DNA from 3 places in the Methylomonas sp. MED-D genome. Region 3 is predicted to be linked to each of the others. Evidence: riboswitches for the same ligand, from Rfam matches in the RefSeq annotation. Region 3 holds a riboswitch; each other region holds the start of a gene.
The links. Region 3 has a riboswitch for cyclic di-GMP ahead of ACQE3E_RS02530 (IS1182 family transposase). Riboswitches for the same ligand answer to the same signal wherever they lie in the genome.

Region 1 (6,694 bases), 460 kb from region 3:
GCGCCGACCAGGTCAGCCCGCCGTCGCTGCTGCGGATAAAGTTGACGTCCAGATTGTCCGTGCCCGGCGGATCGACCGGAGCCAGCAGATAAATGTTGTTGCGCAACGCACCTGCCGAATGATCGACGGCGACTTGAATATCGCCGATCGGACCAAGCGGGTTGGGATTGTTGGGAATCATGAAGGTGATCGGCGAACCGCCCATATCGATGGCTTGGGTCGTGAAACTTGGTATTGCGTTGGGATCGCGAGCGTTCAACGAGGTGGCGAACAAATAACCGTCGTAGACCAGCTTGGTACCCACCAAGCTGCCGCTTTCCTTACGACCGGCCAGATACACTTCGCCGTTGGCACCTACGCCGATGGTACCGAACGACGGGTTTTCCGGCACGCTGACCGGCGCTTCGTAGCTCAGGCCGCCGTCAACCGAGCGGGTAAAACGCTTGTCGTCCAAACCTTCCCGCCAGTGTAAATAAATATGGCCGTCGCTGGCGGTTCCGCTCCGGTCTATGCCGATTCGGCCTTTATCCGCGCCTTCGCCGTGTGCGTAGACCGGCGCTTGCCAGCTGACGCCGCCATCCAGCGACTTGAAGACCTGCACGTCCGCCGCGAAGTTGCCGGTGCTGTCGTAATGCAGACTCTGGTAGTAGAAATTGCCCGCCGAATCGACATCCACCATGATGTTGGTCCGTTGTTCGCCCGGCGTCACCACGCCTTGAAAATGCCAGTGCTTACCGCCGTCGTCGCTATAAGTCCAACCGCCTTCCCGGCTGCCCGAAGCGATACTGGCAAATTGCTTCCAGCCCGCGACCAACCGGTCTGGGTTATTCGGATCGAGAGCGATCGTCGGCTCGTGAGCCGCGTCGCCGGCGATATTGTCGCCGGCCGGGTCCACATTCATTTGAATGCTCGAATACGGTCCGTACGGAAACAGCGATTGCGCAGCGGCGCTTTCCGGCATCGCGCCGCAGACCGCTAACACGCTCAAGCCCAAGCAATGGGCGAAAATCCCTCGCGGCAACGGCACGACGCGACCTAGGCGAACGTCCATCACGCCCTCCTGAATCGGCGATAGCCGTTGATACCGATACCGGCAATCCCCGAAGCGAAGAACCAAACCGCCGAAGGCAATGGAACGGCGGCCACTTGGCCGCAACCGCTATAGGCACCCACGCCTAAACAAAAATCCCCCAAATCGGCCAAGACGGTATTTTTCAAAAAGAACGCGTTTTCGGGGGACAGTAATAAATCGCCGCTGAGCATCCAATCGCCGGCACTGCTGTACTGCAACCGCAAATTAGCCAATTCGTAAGCCACCGCGCTAAACGAAACGTTATTCTGCAAATACCAGCCGCCCGGCGTGCCCGAAACGCCAAAGGCATCCCACATGGTCTGCCGCGCCTCCGGGTCGTATTTCAGCGAGTAATCGCCGTTCAGCAAGGTGCCGGAAAAGCTTCCTCGAAACATCTCGACGCCGGTCATGCCCATCGTGCCGGTACCCGCCAAGGTGTCCGAATCGATTGAGAAGTCCGGCGTCGTGGCTTGGACGTTGCGGCCGGAAAGCTGACCGCTGGGGTTGCTGGCACTGACGGGGGTGATGTCGTGTACCAAGTTCACGGCTGAAATTTCGACACGCGTCGGATTATTGAAGTAAAACGACGAATCGGTGCGAACCGTGTAGTCGGACTCGATGGTGTCGAAATATTGCGCCAGAAAGTATCCCGGCTGGGTCAACGAGCCGAAGTTGGAGAGCGCTAAAGCATCGCGGTCCAGATTCATCGTGAAGGTGCCTCCGGAATTCGCGTTTAACAACGCGGCATCGGCCTGCGTAACGAATCCGCCGGCGACCAGCGCGAAAACCGTCGAAACCACGGTCAAGTATTTTGATGTTTCAAGGCGATGGCATGTCATCGAAACCTCCTGTTAACTGATATCCCGATCAAGCGGATCTGTTGCGAAAACCGCTCACGCCCATGCCGATTAAGCCGGTCATAAACATCCAGACGGCGGCCGGCAGCGGGACCACGGAGGTTTGAAAGCTGAAGGTACCGATGCGCGCATTAGCATTGCGGGCCGGACCGGCCCCAAGATGATCGAATCCCCAACCGTAACCCAACTCGCCGCTCAAAGACAGCACGTTTCCGTTGATCTCGGAAACCACGTTAAACAACTCGAAAGCCACCGCTTTAAAGCCGAGGGTGTTGTAAATGACCCAATCCGAACTTTCCGGCGTTTTTAGCGCTTCCGCGGGATTATAGGTCAGCGTCATGTCGCCCATTAATACCCGGTTAGTGGGGGGCGTGACATCCACTCGATAGCGCAGGCCGCCGGCCAGGCCGATAGAGCCCGACGCGGTGCCGGTAATGTCGTTAGGGTCGAACGTGAAGGTAGTGGCGCTATTGTGCCGACCCGACGGGTTGTCAGCCACATGCGCGCCATTGACGGTAAATTTCAATCCGGTGGCCGGAATTTCGTTCGCCGCGTAATCGGTCAGATCGACGGGCGTATTGTAATCGCGCAACTCTTCAAAGGTTTTTGAGGCCAGCGAAGCGTCGTAGTATTCCTCGACGTATATGGATGGCGCAGCGGTCCTATCCAAATCGATACCGTTCTCGAAAGCGTCTCGATCGATATTGATAATCAGCGAACCTCCGGATACGGTAGCGCCATGCGCGGATGTCGCGGCAAGGGTTAACGACAGCACGATCAGGTATAGAAATTTCATGCGTATTCCTTGAAAAAAATTGGGTTTCTAATAAGTCGCTTACCGGCCAAGTTCAGGCTCTACCCCCGTCCGTTAACGGAAAGCAAAGCGCCCCGCAGCCTTTTGCGACGGAAGGTTGAGCGGTCTGGTAGGCTTAGGCGGATAAGCCCGATTTACCTCTGGAAGCGCCTAACAGGCCAACCAATCCGCTCCCGAACAACCACACGCCGGCCGGCAGCGGCACTGCGGCGGGCGCCAGATTGAAGGTACCCACTTTGACCGATGTGCTGCCGTTAAACAGCAAATTCCAGGAGTAACCCAAAGTGGAAAGATACAAATCGCCGCTTAGCGATAATTCGCCGTTACCGTTTACCGACTCGGTGGCATTCACCAAGCGGAACAAGGCTGGATCTTGCGCGGGGCTACTAAAACCGGCGCTGTAGGTAAAGATATTCCACGTCCCACCGGCTTTTTTCAGGTAAAAATCACCGGGGTTCAGGTAGGAGCCGCCACCGGCGGGTTCCATCCGAAATGCACCGCTCAAGCCGATTTGGCCTGCCGCCGTGTTGCTGGCATCCATCGTCGTGGCCTCCTGCTTTCTCGCGCCGTAGCTGATGGTGGTGCCATTGGCGTTCACCGGCAACGAAACGCTGAAGGTCTCGGTCTGACTGAGAGCAACACCGCCGGTCGTGTCCAGATCGATCGGCGTTGCGTTATAAGTCTCGTCCCAAAAATTGGCGATATACCAACCTTCGGAACCGCCAACGGCCGAGGTAAATGCTGAATTGTCGATGGTCATATTCGCGACGCCGCTAACGAGGGCCGCGTTGGCATCGCCTGCCGTTAACAGACCGCCGCCGAATACGCTGATTGCCAGAACGCCGGCATAGGCCGCTTTCAAACTGTGTTTGTTTAATAGGTTCATTGTTTTCCTTACAAAACGATCTAAGATTGATTTAATGGGCAAAATCCAGGCCCCGATACGGATGGAAGCGCGTCACATCCCATTGCAGAGCCCAAAGTTCGAAGGCAACCCGGCCGTCTTATTCCAAGACCCGTGGCTTTCCGGCTCCGCCTCGCGGCGGATGTGGCGAAATTGCCGCTTCCGTGCGGCATCGCCCGAATCCTTGAGCGAGGTTTTCCTAGATTTCCGGCGGCTTTTCCGAACGGCGCAAGATGCCGTCATTGGGCAGCCGCCAAGGCTCGAAACCCAACGATACTGGCTTAGAGAGGGCGTCGCGAAACGCAAACCCGCCGACATAAACCTATCGTCATTTCCCGAGTTGCTGATCTAACAGCAAAGACCAGGCCAATTAAAAAGTCATTGTTTTACAACGACTAACATTTTTACCGACGGCCAAACAAACCCAAACCACGTGATTTGCCTCAGCAACTGCGTGAAATCACCTATTCAAACGATTTGCCGGTATTTGTAACAATTGAAACCTAAGCCGCGTCGAATCAACGGGCGGAATGCGCCAGCTCCCGGTGAGTCGCACGGACCTCCATGGATTGACCGATCCTCAATCTTCCACCCATTTAAACCGCAGCGCGGCGGTCGTTAGAAACAACAGCGTCATCGCGGCCAGGCTCATCAACGCCGGTGCTATCTCGGCCAAACCGGCGCCGTCGATCATGACCGCGCGAGCCGCTTGCAGCATGTGGGTTAGCGGGAAAATCAGCGTCAGGTTCTGCAACAGCGCCGGTGCGCCTTCCAGCGAAAACCAAACCCCGGACAGCAGTATCATCGGCAAGGTCAGCAGGTTCAGGATGCCCAAGGCCAACTCCTCGCTACCGGTCCGGCTCGCCATCAACAAACCTAGACTGATCAAAGTTACCGAACCGAGTACCGCTATCAGCGCCAACAAGGCATAAGCCCCCTGCACTAAAAAGTCGAACAAGACGTTCATCGCGACAAATTGCAGCACGACCGCCAGCATCAACAGCCCCAGCCGGCTGACGACTTGCGCCGACAGGAACTCAAAAGCGTTGACCGGCGAGGCTTTCAAGCGTTTAAGCACGCCGCTTTTGCGATACCTGACGATCGTAAATCCGACTCCGAACAAACCGCCGTGCATGATGTTGATGGCTAAAATGCCGGGCAAAACCCAATCGAGGTAGCGTACCCGCCGCCCGGAAACCACTTGCTTTTTCCAGGTGGCGGCTGGATCGCCGGCCAGCAGGACTTTTTCCAGCAGATAGCCCTGCCCGGAACTGTCGTTTATCCAATACCCGTTTTCCGCCCCCCCTTGCACCACCATATCCAGTTGATGATGCTGGAGTTTGGCTAACGCCTTATCCAGTTCCGGGTAGTCGATGAATTGCAGATATTGGGTGGTCTTAAACGCGGTAATCTGCGAATTAGCCTCGCCGGTCACGCCCACTTTAAACAGCGCGCTGTCCTGATCGTCGAATATCGCCGCTATGCCGACGATCAAAATCACCGGAAACACGAAATTCCAGATCCAGGTGGCTTTGTCGCGGATCAATTCGATATTGCGGGCTTTTAGCAATGCCAAAAAATGCTTCATCTCAATTTCTCAAGGAGTGGCCGGTTAATTTAAGAAACAGGTTTTCCAGATTCGGCGTGGCGACCGTCAAGCCTTCCAGCGAGACATGCAAGCGCGTCAATTGGGCGATCGCCGCTTCCACATTGGCGGTGACGAACTCGACCGTTTCGGCGCCGGCAGTCACCGCGAACGGCAAGCCCGGAATGTCCGCCAGGCCGCTGGCACTCGGTAAACGGATCAGTACGCCGTCGAAATGCTCCTGCAATAGATTCTGTGGCGTGTCCTGGACGATAATCCTGCCTTGATCCATGATGGCGATTTCGTCGCAAAGCTGCTCCGCTTCCTCCATGTAATGCGTGGTCAGCACAATGGTCTTGCCGCGCGTTTTAATCTCCCGAATCAAGCTCCAGAAGTTGTGGCGCGATTGCGGGTCCAGACCGGTGGTCGGTTCGTCCAGAAATAAAATGTCGGGATCGTTGATCAAGGCGATGCCCAGCAACAAGCGTTGCCGCTGACCGCCGGACAATTTACGGGAATCGCGATTGATATAGTCTTGCAAGGCACAGGCTTCGATAATCTCTTCCAGCGGCAAACCGCGCGGATACAGCTTTTGAAACAGTTGCAGGGATTCCTTGACCGTCAGGGTGTCCGGCAAGGCCGTATGCTGAAACTGAATGCCGATATGTTGGCTATAACGCCGGTCGATAGGCTCGCCGCGAAACAAGATCTCGCCTTTGCTGGGCTTGAGTATGCCCTCCATCATTTCCAGCGTGGAGGTCTTGCCCGCGCCGTTCGGACCCAGCAAGCCGAAACACGTCCCGGCTTGCAATTCAAAGCTGACGCCAGCGACCGCCGTGACTTTTCCGTAATGCTTCTCCAGCCCCCTAACGCTCAGCAGGCTAGCGATCGCGCCAGACTCGGCAAGCGGCGGCGCGGCTAGCGTTGACGGCGAAGCCGCCGGCTCCGGACTCAGTTCGCGCAACCAAGCCGCGCAAAATGGCTGCTTGACCACCGTGAAGTGCTCGCCCTTGGCCTTGATGACGTTGACGGTTTGGTAATAATCGTCCCACTCGTTGGCCGCCAACCAACCTTTACTGCCGTCGGCAATCACCAGCGTCACCGAATACGGCAACTTGGCAGTGTAACGGTAATTAGCGGTAATCGACGCCTCGGTCACCTGCCAGATTTTCCGAAAATCCCCGGCATCCAGATTAGGAACGATATCCGCCAACAGCAACGCAAAGCAGTCTTTCCATTCCGAGTAGGGCTTGGTTTTTAAAACGTCGGCGATGGCGGCGCGATAAGGCTCGGGCGAAATGCCGGCGCTAGTCAGCATGAAGTTGCAAAAGGCCTTGACCGAGGCTTTGTCCACGCGGCTTTGCCTCAACAACAAACCGCTATCGATCAACACCACTTCGCCGATTTCGTAGGCCGAATCTTGCAACTGGCGCAGCATTTCGTAGACGACGGTGCCACCGTA
Region 2 (6,694 bases), 2.1 Mb from region 3:
CGACCGTCCCCTGAACGACCCTTCTCAATGGAATGCGGCTAATCAGGCCTATACCGGGGTTGGCAGCTTTACCAACGTCAATTACTCATCCGCTGCTAGTTCGGCGACGGTAGATGTGGACGATGTGACGTCTTATGGTTGGTACAACGGTACGACGGCGCTGCTCGGCGATAGTCACAAAGTCGACTTTTTTAACTTCCGCCTGGATCAGGAATCGAAGGTGACGATTTCCTGGACTGTCGATGATGGTACCGGTAACTACATCGATTCGGCCTTTACCTTATATAACGGTGTACTGAACTACCAAGCGCACGACGATGCCAATGAGAAGTTGAATCCGAAGACCGGTTTGGCAAATAGCACCAAGGTTCAGGACGCTCTCGACTCGGCGAATGCGCCGGTCGATGCTCAGGGTATCGCTTCTTCATTTCGCGATACCAGTTTCGCGACGATGGGGGCTACCAACTATGTCGGTCAATTCAATGCCTTGGCGAACTGGGGGCAAGCTAATGTCTCGGGCGACTGGGGTAATATCGAGTTTCGACAAGCCGTGAACGACAATAACCCGGCTGGCGGTGCCGGTACTTCCGCCAGCGAGACTATAGAGACTCTGACCTTAATTCTGGGTGCCGGCAATTACACAATTGGGGCTTCCGGCGCGGTGAATCCAGGCGATTTTAGTCTGTCAAATCTGCATGGTCATTTGGAGTTCTCGGCTGTTGCTACCGCAGCCGCCGTGCCGGTGCCGGGTGCTGTTTGGTTGTTCGGCACTGTCTTGGCTGGATTCGTGGGTTTGAATCGCCGCAAAGTATTATTTGCCTAAATTTCCGACTCGGAAAGCTCGATATGTAACCGATGAATAAAAGACACAAGGATGTGTTATCGGTTGTGAACGGCCCGAAAGGGCCGTTTTTTTTGCCTATGAAAGCTGTTCTTGAGCGGGAGCTTGTCGAGGAAGGAAAGTTGTGCGATTTGCCGATATTATTATTGTAAATAACATAGTTTAATTATTTTACCTGTGTCTTCCCCAGGCTCTATGCGGGAAAAATGCATGGCATACGACTTGCATCCGTACAGGCTAGCTTAGCCGACGAAGTATAGAAAAGATTTTTGGATTGGCTATTGTGTTGTCGGACGATTGATGAAAGTTGGTTTTCATCGGCACGGACGTTGGATCTTTTTACTTGGGGGATTTATGTTGAATATGAATAGGTTTAATTGGGCGGCGCTAGCTGTCGTGTCGCTGTGCGGTTTGTCCGGACAGGCGCAGGCGCATGTCGATTACGCGGATTTAAGCGATCCGATTTCGTCGCCGGGTGGCATCAATGGTGGAACGTTTACCAATTTCGGTTGGCATAACGGTACCGAGGCGGTGTTGGGCGATAGTCATTCGTTGGCCGGCGGGACATTTTTTAAATTTCATCTGGACCAATCTTCGTTAGTGACCATCACTTTTAGCGATATCAGTGGAACAGATGCGTTGAATCCGGCATTCAGTTTGTATTCGGGGCTTTTCGCGGCTGAAGCGCACGACGATACGACGGTAGACCCGTTGAACCCTAAAGTATTGGTTTCCACACCAACGCCGCATGTCGTCAAGTTGGCTTCGCCGGTGGATAACGGTGTGTTGTCGCCGTTTCGCGATACCGAGCACGTCGAATATCGCGGCCAGTTCGATGCGCTGGATTCCTGGAGCATGGCCAATAACAGCGGCGAATGGGCGGTGATTCAATATCTGACTCACGTGGGTCCTGCGGGAGGCAATTCGGTGTCGCTGGTGAATTATCTGTTGGGCGCCGGCGATTATACGATCGCGGCCGGCGGCGGAACGGTTTATGACGCTGCAACCGCGCTGGAGGGTTTGGACGGCCAGATTTCCTTAAGCGTGACGGCGGTGCCTTTGCCGGCGGCAGTATGGTTGTTCGCTCCGGTCTTGGCGGGTTTGACGGCAACGGCAAGGAAACGCAATAGCGCCAAAGGTTGACTTTCGTTTTGGGAAATGAGGAGAAAACAGGACGTTTTGCCAGGGATGGTTCGCCACATTCGCCGCGAGGCGAAGCCGGAAAGCCACGGGTCCTCTTAGGGGGAAGGGACGGCCGGGTTGCAATCGATGTAAGGGACGGATTTGGGGTTCACTGCGAATTCAAGGTCTGTCAGAGGGATAATAATTATTACGGTAAAAATAACTATGAAAAAAATGACTTTAAAAGCTTCGGTTTTAACGTTAGTTGGCGGTATGGCATTAATGTCCGGTCAAGCGATGGCGCACGTGGGTTACGGTTCCGCTTTGTACTGGGGCGCGGGCACTTACGATCCGTTGACAGGTAACACCCAAGGCGCGACAAGTACCTATGGCGCTGCGGCAAACTTTACACCCACCGTATCCAGCAACGGCGGTTATCTGGCCGGTTTGAACCCGGATTCCTTGGGTAATACTCACGACATCCGCTTCCGTTATTTCATTCTGGAAAAAGACGCGAATGTTAGCTTCACCATTACCGGTACAACCAATGCCAATGGTGCAAGCACCTTGAACCCAGGCTTCTCGTTGTACAACGGCGTGGTTCCAGCTTCCTCGCACGACGGCGTGGGCGATGTCGCTTCAACCGCGGCTGATCCCGATACCGCCGCCTATTTGGCGGGAGCGCCTGATTTTGCTTCTTGGTCGCCGTTCGCGGGTGTCAATGACATTCGCGGTGGCGCGGCGGCCGGCACAGCCGCTAACCCTACCGGTTTGTGGGGCGTGTTCGATACCAACGGCAGTATTACCACAGGCAACAATGGCACTGCCGGCGCGACCGATACCCATGGACCAAACTATTTGGGTAATTTAGATACTGCTAAGATCGCAACGATTACCTATACCGGCAAATCGGGTGCGGACGCCGTGGCGGGTTCCAGCTTCACCAACTCATCAGGCGGAACTACTGGCGTTTTAGCGGCCGACGGTACGGTGGATAACAGCGTGTCTTGGAATGGCTTTTTGCACGCCGGCGTCTATACCCTGGCAATCGGCGGCGCCAATGTCGCGGAGTACACCCAGTTGTTCAACGACATCGTCAACGGCGGCGCCACCGCCGGTAGCCAGTACGCGGCAGCCTACACAGCCGACCGTTTGGCCCGCGGTTTGACTATCAGCAACTTCAGCGTAACCACCGTTCCCGTTCCTGGTGCGGTTTGGTTGTTCGGTAGCGCATTGATGGGTTTCCTGGGCATGAAACGCCGCGCGCGTAGCACTTAATTCAAGGAAGGTTATCAGATTGATTCGATAACGTATTGGCGGGATGCCAACCATTCGCGAGCGCTCGCCCCAGGAATTGGGGCAAGCGCTCGTTTTTGTTTTGATGCCATCGGGCCGGTTTGTGACGCTTAAGGATGCCGCTTTAAATGACATTCGATGGCCGAGGCGTTTTTCTTTAGTCGCCGGCATACTGTCGATTCGATGCCGGCAACGGACGATTTGGTTTTTCGCGCTTATAATGCCCGGCCCGATTACCGATCGAGTACTTGTTAGGAAGTTCGCGGCGATCAATAGGTTTTTACTTCTTACTCAAAGTTTGGTCAGTCATGTCTGAAAACGGTTTAACAGATTCTAAAGCGCGGAGCGGCGCATTGAGCACCGCCGCGTTGTTTGCCCTGGTGACGCTTAGCGGCGGCGCCGTGATGATCTTAGAACTGCTGGGGACGCGGATTATCGCGCCGTTTTATGGGGTCAGTTTATACGTTTGGACCGCGCTGATTTCGGTAACGATGATTGCGTTGGCGATCGGTTACTACCTGGGCGGTTATTTGTCGGATCGTTATCCGGCCTTGCGGCTGGCGCATATTTTGGCGCTGGCGTCGGTGACAACGGCGCTGATTCCGTTTCTCGGCGGTCCGGTAATGACGTGGACCAATCCACTGGGAATACGCGGCGGCGCGTTTGTCAGTGCGTTGTTATTGTTTACGCTGCCGCTGACTTCGTTGGCGATGGTTGGTCCCTATGTGATCAAAATGGCCACCCGCGACTTGCGGGGTGTGGGTAGGGCAGTCGGTTCGGTGTATGCGGTTAGCACCGTCGGCAGCGTGATCGGCACACTGTTGCTGGCTTTCTATTTGTTGCCGGAATTCGGTACCCGCGCGATCGTGTTCAGCTTGAGTCTGGCGTTATTAGTGGTGGTGATCGGTTTACTGGTTTTCGACAGGCTGGCGCCGTCAACGGGTGGGGCGACGTTTTCGGTGGTATTGGTGGCCGCTCTGACTTGTACGTTGGCGGCGAACGGCTATGCGAAGACCGTCAAATCGGTCGGCGGCTTTAAGGTGTTGCACGAACAGGAAAGCATCTACGGCTGGGTTAGAGTCGTCGACGACGAGCGCAAGGGCTTTCGCTTGCTGTTGTCCGATTCTTCGGTGCTGAGTGCGGTCGAAAAAGCCCAAGGTCGCAGTTTGCTGGGGTATCAGGTGATATTGGGTTTGGTGCCGCCGTTGTTCAGACCCGAGGCCAATCAAGCCTTGCTGATCGGTTTGGGCGGCGGCCATGTTGCTCGCGATTTAAAGGCTAAGGGACTGGCGACGGACACGATAGAAATCGATCCGGTAGTCGCGGATGCCGCGAAGCAGTATTTCAATTTTCAGCCGACCGGCGAATTTTTGGTGGGCGATGCGCGTTACGAAGTCAAAAAGCTCAATAAGCGCTACGACTTCATCATCCACGACTGTTTTACCGGCGGTTCAGAGCCGACACATATGCTGACGGTCGAGATGTTGAGCGGCTTGAGAGCGATGTTGAACGAGCAGGGTATTCTGGCGCTGAACTACGTCGGCTTCACGCAAGGCGAAGGCGCGAACGCGGTGACCTCGGTTTATAAAACGTTGGCCAGTCTGTTCCCGAATATTCGCGTTTTCACCACCGAAAAAGGCGAATTCACCGATTTTATTTTTCTGGCTTCGCGGGGTGGCATCGAATTCGATCGCAATAAGCCGGAACTCGCTCGGCCGATTCAATGGTTGTCGGAGCACGAATATGCGATGACCGATGCCAACGGTATTCTGATTACCGACGATTATAATCCGATGGAAAGCATGCAGGTCAGGAAGGCCGAGAGCTACCGGAAAATTTTCATGGAACGAATCGCACCCGAATTATTGTTGCTTTAATACCGAATAACCGTTTGATCTCGCCGAATCGTCCGCAGGAATGACGCTTCGATAGCATAAAGTAAGCTTGGCCGTGGTGACTATGAATCGATTTTTGACTGGTAAAGTTTGGTTTCGCTTAATCTGGCTCGCTCTGTTTTTGATGGTGGGGCCCGTGAAGAACTGTTGGGCCGTTCTGTCCGCCAGTGCGGGTTCGAATCAGACCGTGCTCTACAACGCGACCGTCACGCTGAGCGGCAGCGCATGGGATGTGACCAAGGCCGTTAAGCGCTGGCAATGGCGGCAGATTAGCGGCAAGAAAGTCAAGTTGCGTAACGCCAATCGCGCGTCCGCTACTTTCGTTAGTCCGTCGGTTGCCGGGACGCTGAAATTCATGTTGACCGTCACCGACAAAGCCAAGCCCAAGGCGTACGCGGTCGTCAGCGTCACGGTCGTGCCGAGTGCGCCGGGTTTGACCCTGGTTTCGCAAAATTTTAACGCCAATCAGGCGATAGCCGCCGGTCAGACCCAGGTGTTGACTTGGAGCGTGCGCAACGACAGCGGCTACACCTTGTGCGCGAGGGAAGGCGGCATCAGTTCTTGTAAAATTGCGTTGGTCGCTGCGAACGGCACCGGTGGTCTGACGTATACAACGATTCAGCCGGAGAGTACCGATGATTGGGCGAACGGCGTTACCAAGGACTTTTCGGTGAGCGCGATAGCCCCGGCGACGATACCGGCCGGTAGCTATCAACAGGCTTGGACCTTCAGTTACGACAGCGGCCAGAGTTTACCGATCGCCGGCAACGACAGCGGATTGTCGGCGCAACTTTCGGTGGCGCCCATCGTCAGCGTTTCGTTGCTGAACGCGTATTACGGTAGCGACGCGTCAGACACTTACCATGCCGGCGATTCGATCACTCAAGGCACGTCTAAGGTGCTGAATTGGGTTGTGAAAAATAATAGCAACACCTCGCTCGACAGCGTCGTGCTCGCGGCGGGTACGGCGACCGGTAACTTGCAGGTCGCGGCAATCTCGCCCGCGTCGGTCGCCAGTTGGGCGAGCGGCGAAAGCAAGACCTTTTCGGTCACGGTGACCGCGCCCGCCGACGATTTAGGTGGAAGTCATGCGTTAAACTGGAATTTGAGTTACGGTGGCGGTACAGCGTTGACGTTGGATAATAGCCAGCAAATCGGTTTCAGCTTGCAAACGCCAAATCCGAATATTCATTTGGTGTTGGTGCGGCGCTATTTTGAAAACAATGCCGCCGTGGTCGACGGTAGCCAGATCGCTCAGGGGGGCGGCCGTACCGTGAAATGGGATATCCGCAACGACAGCAGCGTGGTATTGAACAATGTTAGCTTGTCGCCCGGTTCGGCGACCGGCAATTTGACGATAGGCGCCATTTCGCCCGCGGTGGCCAATACTTGGGGGATAGGCGAAACCAAAACCTTCTCGGTTGCCGTTTCCGCCGGTGCCGGCGTGTTGTCGGGCCGTCACGGCAAGGTATGGAGTTTGGCCCTCGATGGCAATCCGCTAAATTTGGACGGCAATCAGACTGTGAGTTTTAGTCTGACG
Region 3 (6,694 bases):
ATGAGGCAGCCGGTTTGTGCCGGCGCGGATGGAACGACGCGACATTGCCCGTGTTTAGCGCGAGCGGTCCTTCCGTCCGCCAGACCGAGCCAATAACTCATCGCGCCGACGATTCGACCAGAGCCCGATCGACAAGACAAACTACGTTACGCTTGCGGTGTTAGAAACTTGGATTTTGGCCAAACGACGGGAGTTATCGGGGTTTGCCGCTGGCGAACCACTATTGCCACGGTTCGTTCGGCCAGAAAGCGCAAACCCAATCCGCGCCTGACGACCGAACCGGGTTTGCTTACGGCCAAGGATTACGCCGCGGCGACCGCGCTGCCTTGCACGGCCTGCAAGAACTCTTGCACATCGGCGTCGATCAATTCAAAGCCCAGACGTTCGCTAAAGCGTATTTCCTTGGGGGTCGGATTCTTGCGCATAAACCAACCTTTCGGCTCGGCGGCGGAATAGACGATGTCGCTCATCACCATGCGCTCGGAGTCGCGGTTCAGCGGCAAGCCGATCAGCAGATATTTCTTGCCTTTGCGGTAATCCTTCAAGAAATCCGGAATCGCGAAGCCGCCCATTAGCTCCGTGATGTAATCGACATAGTCGGCATCGGAAACGACATAGTTAGCTTCGGGGCGTGGCGTGCCCATCGGCTTAAACAGTACCGGCAACTTCTTGTCGACTTGTTCTTGCGGGATTTCGAAATAGCTGGAGCCGTCGTAATGGTAAATTCTAAACCGGAACGCGGTAGCGGTAATCCGAGCGACACCGACGACCAAGGTATGCTCTTCGTCGGAATAGCTATCCTGCAACTGGGTGTCTCGGTTGATATCGATGACGTATTTGGGCCGCCATTCGGCCAGCCAATCGTGCAGCGCCGCCCGAGTGTATTGGGCATCGCCGTAAGTTTTGTCCAGAAACTGGGTCAGAAACGAGCGGCCGCGCTTCAGTTCCTGGTTCATCGCGGCGCGCGGAAATTCGTACATCAATTTCGGCGCCATCGGTTTGCCACCGTTCATCGCCAGAATCAAGCTATCGCTATCGGCCGGCATGGGCTCGCGAGTCAGTTTGTTCTGGGCGTCGAACACCACGCCAGGTCCCAGATAAGGTATGACTTGATTGTCGTACAAGCCGCTCAAGATTTCGGAAAAAACACTGTTCGACATATTGCGCCCCATGTAAAAGAAGGTGAAGGATACCGGGGTAAAGCAAATTTCAATCCAATTTTACCGGCGCCTCGCCAGCCCATGTACGGCAAGGCATCCGGAATTCGGCTGCCGGCAGCCGGCTGGCAACAACCGTATAAAATTCAGTGGTTTTGTCGGCTCTGCTACAAACGCGGTTCTGCTATCAAACCCAAGCTAATTGCTGGAAGTTCGGAACGCAACCCTCGGAAACGCAAAGCCGAGGCGTTGAGGAGAACCGCAGTGGAACACATTCCTGGATAGATAGCTTGAATTGGACCCAGAAACCGAAAGACGCAACGGCGTATCGTGTTAGACACCTTAGCATGGCTTCTAACACCTTTTAATTGCCATGGGTCAACGGCATTTTGAGAGACTGGGATTAGCCTTAGTGCCGATATAAAATCCGAATGCCCATGGACAACAACGCGCCAGTGCCAAACACAAGCAAAAAGGGCTTATCGGCAAACTACTTGAAGAATCGGCTCCAGAAAAACCAGGAAACCGCTAGCAGTCAAGTTAATGAAATCATTGCCATCGCAAGAAAAAACAGCTCGAAAATCTAGCGCCGACTCGTGGTTGACAAAAGCGCGTCGCTGTCCTTAACATCACCCCATTCAGATTAGCTAAACCTATTGGAAAATAGGGGCGGAAAGTCGCGGATCCAGATCGGACAGCCGGACTGCCTGAGGGCAAGTTAACAAGATACCAGTTGCGGGCGCTTTCCGAGTCTAGGAGCCTGTCGGACTTAAAAGCCAATAGTCCCTTCGGTAACTTGGTTAGATAAAATAGGTGGTATAGAAAGAACCAGCAACCGGGAGAGCCCTTGATGAGTCGATTCATTCCTGTCAACCGCCATCAAGTCTATCTATTACCCCCCTCGGTGGACGAATGGTTGCCGGAGGATCACTTGGCGCGTTTTGTCGTCGAAGTCATCGAGCAGTTGGATTTAAGCCGGTTGACGAGCCGCTATCAAGGTCGGGGTTCGGCGGCGCACCATCCGGCGATATTATTGGCACTGCTGGTCTATGGGTACGCCACCGGCGTGTTTTCCAGCCGGAAGATCGAACGGGCCACCTACGATTCGGTGGCGTTTCGTTTCTTGTCTGGTGATACCCATCCCGATCACGATACCCTGGCTCACTTCCGCAAGACGTTCCTGGTCGAGTTGGAAGACCTGTTCGTCCAAGTGCTGAGTCTGGCGCAAGCGATGAAGTTGGTGAAGCTGGGGCAAATCGCGTTGGACGGCACCAAGCTCAAAGCGAATGCCTCCAAGCACAAGGCCTTGTCCCACAGCCATATCGAAAAGCTCGAAGCACAGCTACGAGACGAAGTTCAGGCCTTACTGCAAAAGGCCGACGAAACCGACGCGGTGGACGACCGGGACGGCCTTGATCTGCCGGACGAATTGGCGCGGCGGGAAGACCGGCTGAAAACCTTGCGTGAAGCGAAAGCCAAGATCGCCGAGCGGGCCAAACCGCGCGACGCGCAAGCCGAACAGGCATACGAGGACAAGGTGTCCCGCCGGGAAGCCCAGCGGCAAGCTGGCCAAAAGCCGCGAGGCCCGGAACCCAAGGCGCCGGTAGCCGGCCCCAAGCCCGACGATCAAATCAACCTGACCGACGAGGAATCGCGCATCCTGCCGAGTCACGAAGGCTTTGTGCAAGGCTACAACAGTCAGGCCGCCGTCGATGTCGATACGATGCTGATCGTGGCCACCACGGTCACGCAGCAGACCAACGACAAACAACAAGTTGAGCCGATGCTGGCCGAACTGAAAAAACTGCCCGACGCCTTGGGCCAAGCCGAAGCCCTACTGGCGGACACCGGCTACTTCAGTGCCGCCAACGTCCAGGCTTGCGAACGAAACCGGATCGAACCTTTAATCGCCATGGGCCGTGACAGTCATCATCGGCCGTTGGCGGAACGTTTAGCCCCGGATGCGCCGGAACCGACTGGCGACGATCCGCTGGAAAAGATGGCTTGGTACTTGAAAACCCGCGAAGGCAAAGCCCGTTATGCCAAGCGCAAATGCACGGTGGAACCCGTGTTCGGGATCATCAAACAGGTACTCGGCTTTCGCCAATTCTCCTTACGCGGTCTGGATGCGGTCACCGGTGAGTGGAAACTGGTGGCCATGGCCTTCAACTTGAAACGGATGCATATCTTGGCGAGGGGCGTCTAATGGTCGAAACGATTGGTCAGCAAAAGGCTCGATTGGCGTTATCGGAATCCAACGCCAAAACGCTCGCCTAACCAGTGGCAAATCCTTCCTTCGACCGCCGTCTTCGCTGAGCTGGATGACAACAGATGTGCTGGTAAGTTAAGTCCGACAGGCTCCTAGGCCATATATTGCCTCATCTCATCTATCCCCACTCATTACCCGGTTAACCAACACGACTCGCCGATTTTATCGGTGGCGAGAACGGTTTTTTGCGCGCACTTTTCCTTGAGCCAGCGTCAATCGCCATTTCGTCGCCAAATCGTCGGGTTAATTTCGCGTGAAAATTAAAAATAACAATCTTCTAGGAGAAGCGCCGTGGCGATTAGTATGATTTCGGTTGATGATCTGTTTGTAGACGAAACCAATGGCAATGCGGTATTTACCGTGAGACTCGATGTCGCAAACGCGACAACGGTTACGGTGAATTACTCAACGTCAAACGGTACCGCGACCAGCGGGAGTGATTTTACCGGCGTAAACGGGACACTGAGCTTTTTGGCCGGCGAGTTGACTAAAACGGTTAGCGTGCCGATCATCAACGACACGGCGCTGGAATCGCTGCAAAACTTCTTCCTACGGCTGACCGCGCCCAGCGCCAACGCCACCGTCGCCGACGAATGGGGCATGGCCAGCATCGTCGATAACGACGCCGCCTCCGGCACGCCGGTGGTCGGCATCAACGACTTCATCGTCGATGAGGCCACCAAGGAGGCGGTGTTCGTGATTACCCTGGACCGGCCATCCACCAGCGTGGTGACCATGAACTACGCCACTCAAAACGGCAGCGCCAGCGCCGGCTCCGACCCGGCAGGGAAGCCGTGTTCGTGATTACCCTGGACCGGCCGTCCACCAGCGTGGTGACCATGAACTACGCCACCCAAAACGGCAGCGCCAGCGCCGGCTCCGACTACGTGGCCGCCAGCGGCAGCCTGGTGTTCGCACCCGGCGAAACCGCCAAGACCGTCAAGGTCACCCTGATCAACGACACGGCGGCGGAAAGCTCGGAAGCCTTCAATCTGGTGCTGTCCAGCCTAAGCAACGCCACCACCCTGGACGGCACCGGCACCGCGATCATCTTCGAAAACGACGCGGCGGCGGTGACCAACTCGAATATTTACGTGGACGATCTGGTGGTGGACGAATCGCAAGCCTACGCCGACTTCATTGTCCGGCTGGACAAACCCAACACCGGCACGGTGAAAGTGAATTACACCACCGTCGGCGGCACGGCCGGCAGCGGTAGCGATTTCGATAGCCAGTCCGGCTTTTTGACCTTCGCGGCCGGTGAAACCGAAAAGACAGTGCGGGTCAAACTGACCAACGACGTCAGCCCCGAATCCCTGCAAAACTTCTTCCAGGACCTGTACTCGCCCAGCGCCAACGCCACCATCGCCGACGAACGCGCGATCGCCGACATCATCGACAACGACGCCGCCTCCGGCACGCCCATTGCTCGTATTACCGACGCGGTAGTCGACGAAAGCGCGCAAACCGTCAGCGTGACCGTGATTTTAGATAAACCGTCCACCGGCAACGTGACGCTGAATGTCGGCTCGCAAAACGTGATAGCGACGGACGGCGGCGATTTCCGGAGCTTCCCGTTCGGGAAAGTGGCATTCTTGCCAGGCGAAGTTGCCAAAACAGTCGTGTTCGGCATTTTGAACGACACGGCGGCGGAAGGCTTCGAGTCCTTCGATGTCGTGTTGTCCAGCCCGATCGGCGCCACCATTGGCGATGCCATTTCGCATGTCGTGATCGCCAACAGCGATGCCGCTCCGGCGGCGTTGCCATCAATCACAATCGCCGAAGCGGTGGCGTTGGAAACCAAGGGTACGGTCGACTTTCTGGTCTCCTTATCGGCGCCCAGCGCGTCCCAGGTTAAAGTGAATTATTCGACCGCCAGCAGCACGGCCACCAGTGGCGGCGATTTTTCAAACGCCAGTGGCACGTTGGTGTTCGCGCCCGGCGAAATCACCAAATCGGTGCGAATCACGTTAGCCGACGACATCGTCGCGGAAACCACGCTCGAAAACTTTACGCTAACTCTCAACGGCGCGGTCAATGCCACGATTGCCACGCCTTTAGCGACCGCTACCATTAAGCCCCGCGCCGGTCGCGCCAGTTGTAATCAACGGTACCAGCGGGCATGACGTCTCGAAAGGGACGGAATTCGCCGATTCGCTGAGCGGCAATAACGGCGACGATTGATTCGACGGCGGCTTGGGTAACGACAGTTACGCCGGCGGCGCCGGTAACGACACCTATATCATCGAACAAAGCGGCGACAGTTATAGCGAATCCGGCGGTAACGGCACCGACACCGTCATCAGTTATTTGTCGTCGCATACCTTGGGCGCGAACGTGGAAATTTTAAGGCTAGCCGGCAATGCCGTGACCGGCATCGGCAACGCGCTAAACAATACGATTACCGGCAATGCCGGTGCCAATACTATCCTGGGCGACGTCGGCGACGACATCATGGACGGCGGAGCCGGCGCCGGCATCGATACGCTGAGCAATTTCGAGAATCTGACCGGTAGCAATCTTAACGACACGCTGACAGGCAACGCCGGAAATAACGTGATAATCGGCGGCTTGGGCAACGACGTGATGGACGGCGGTGCCGGCACCGATACCGCGTCTTACGGCGGATCGTCCGCAGGGGTGACCGTCAATCTGGGTCTGACAACCGCTTAGAACACGATAGGCGCCGGCACCGACACCTTGAGCAATTTCGAGAATCTGACCGGTAGTAGCCTGAACGACACGCTGACCGGTAACAGCGGCAACAACGTGATGATTGGCAGCCTCGGCGACGACGTGATGGACGGCGGCGCGGGTACCGATACGGCGTCCTATGCCGGAAATTCGACGGCGGTCACTGTCAATCTCGGCTTGACGGTAGCACAAAACACCGTCGGCGCCGGCACCGATACGCTGAGCAATTTCGAGAATCTGACCGGTAGTAGCCTCAACGACACCTTGACCGGCAATGGCGGCGGCAACATCATCGAAGGCGGCGCTGGTAACGACATCCTGGACGGCGCAGCCGGTACCGACACTGCGTCTTACAGTAGCGCCTCCAGCGCGGTGACCGTCAATCTGGGACTGGTTGTCGCGCAAAATACCGGCGGCGCGGGAACCGATACCTTGAGCAACTTCGAGAACTTGACCGGCAGCAATTACAACGACACGTTGATCGGTAACAGTGGTAACAACGTGATGACCGGCGGTTCGGGCAACGACACGCTGGATGGCGCCGCCGGTACCGATACGGTTTCCTACAGCAGCG

Region 1: another riboswitch for cyclic di-GMP. It lies ahead of ACQE3E_RS04575 (hypothetical protein); the one in region 3 lies ahead of ACQE3E_RS02530 (IS1182 family transposase).
Region 2: another riboswitch for cyclic di-GMP. It lies ahead of ACQE3E_RS16445 (hypothetical protein); the one in region 3 lies ahead of ACQE3E_RS02530 (IS1182 family transposase).

What each region holds. Positions count from the first base shown of each region.
Region 1 covers NZ_CP189965.1:1,031,002-1,037,695, reverse strand. Annotated here, with positions in the region: gene ACQE3E_RS04590 (sialidase family protein) at 1-1,051, opposite strand, end outside; gene ACQE3E_RS04585 (hypothetical protein) at 1,051-1,911, opposite strand; gene ACQE3E_RS04580 (VPLPA-CTERM sorting domain-containing protein) at 1,940-2,725, opposite strand; gene ACQE3E_RS04575 (hypothetical protein) at 2,859-3,629, opposite strand; cyclic di-GMP riboswitch class I at 3,730-3,806, opposite strand; gene ACQE3E_RS04570 (ABC transporter permease) at 4,228-5,235, opposite strand; gene ACQE3E_RS04565 (non-ribosomal peptide synthetase) at 5,237-6,694, opposite strand, start outside.
Region 2 covers NZ_CP189965.1:3,668,772-3,675,465, reverse strand. Annotated here, with positions in the region: gene ACQE3E_RS16455 (PEP-CTERM sorting domain-containing protein) at 1-823, shown strand, start outside; gene ACQE3E_RS16450 (VPLPA-CTERM sorting domain-containing protein) at 1,205-1,984, shown strand; cyclic di-GMP riboswitch class I at 2,027-2,109, shown strand; gene ACQE3E_RS16445 (hypothetical protein) at 2,189-3,241, shown strand; gene ACQE3E_RS16440 (fused MFS/spermidine synthase) at 3,613-5,136, shown strand; gene ACQE3E_RS16435 (DUF1566 domain-containing protein) at 5,291-6,694, shown strand, end outside.
Region 3 covers NZ_CP189965.1:570,114-576,807, reverse strand. Annotated here, with positions in the region: gene ACQE3E_RS02535 (SIR2 family protein) at 303-1,160, opposite strand; cyclic di-GMP riboswitch class I at 1,794-1,868, shown strand; gene ACQE3E_RS02530 (IS1182 family transposase) at 2,008-3,363, shown strand; gene ACQE3E_RS02525 (Calx-beta domain-containing protein) at 3,718-4,230, shown strand; gene ACQE3E_RS02520 (Calx-beta domain-containing protein) at 4,221-5,552, shown strand; gene ACQE3E_RS02515 (calcium-binding protein) at 5,623-6,099, shown strand; gene ACQE3E_RS02510 (calcium-binding protein) at 6,127-6,694, shown strand, end outside.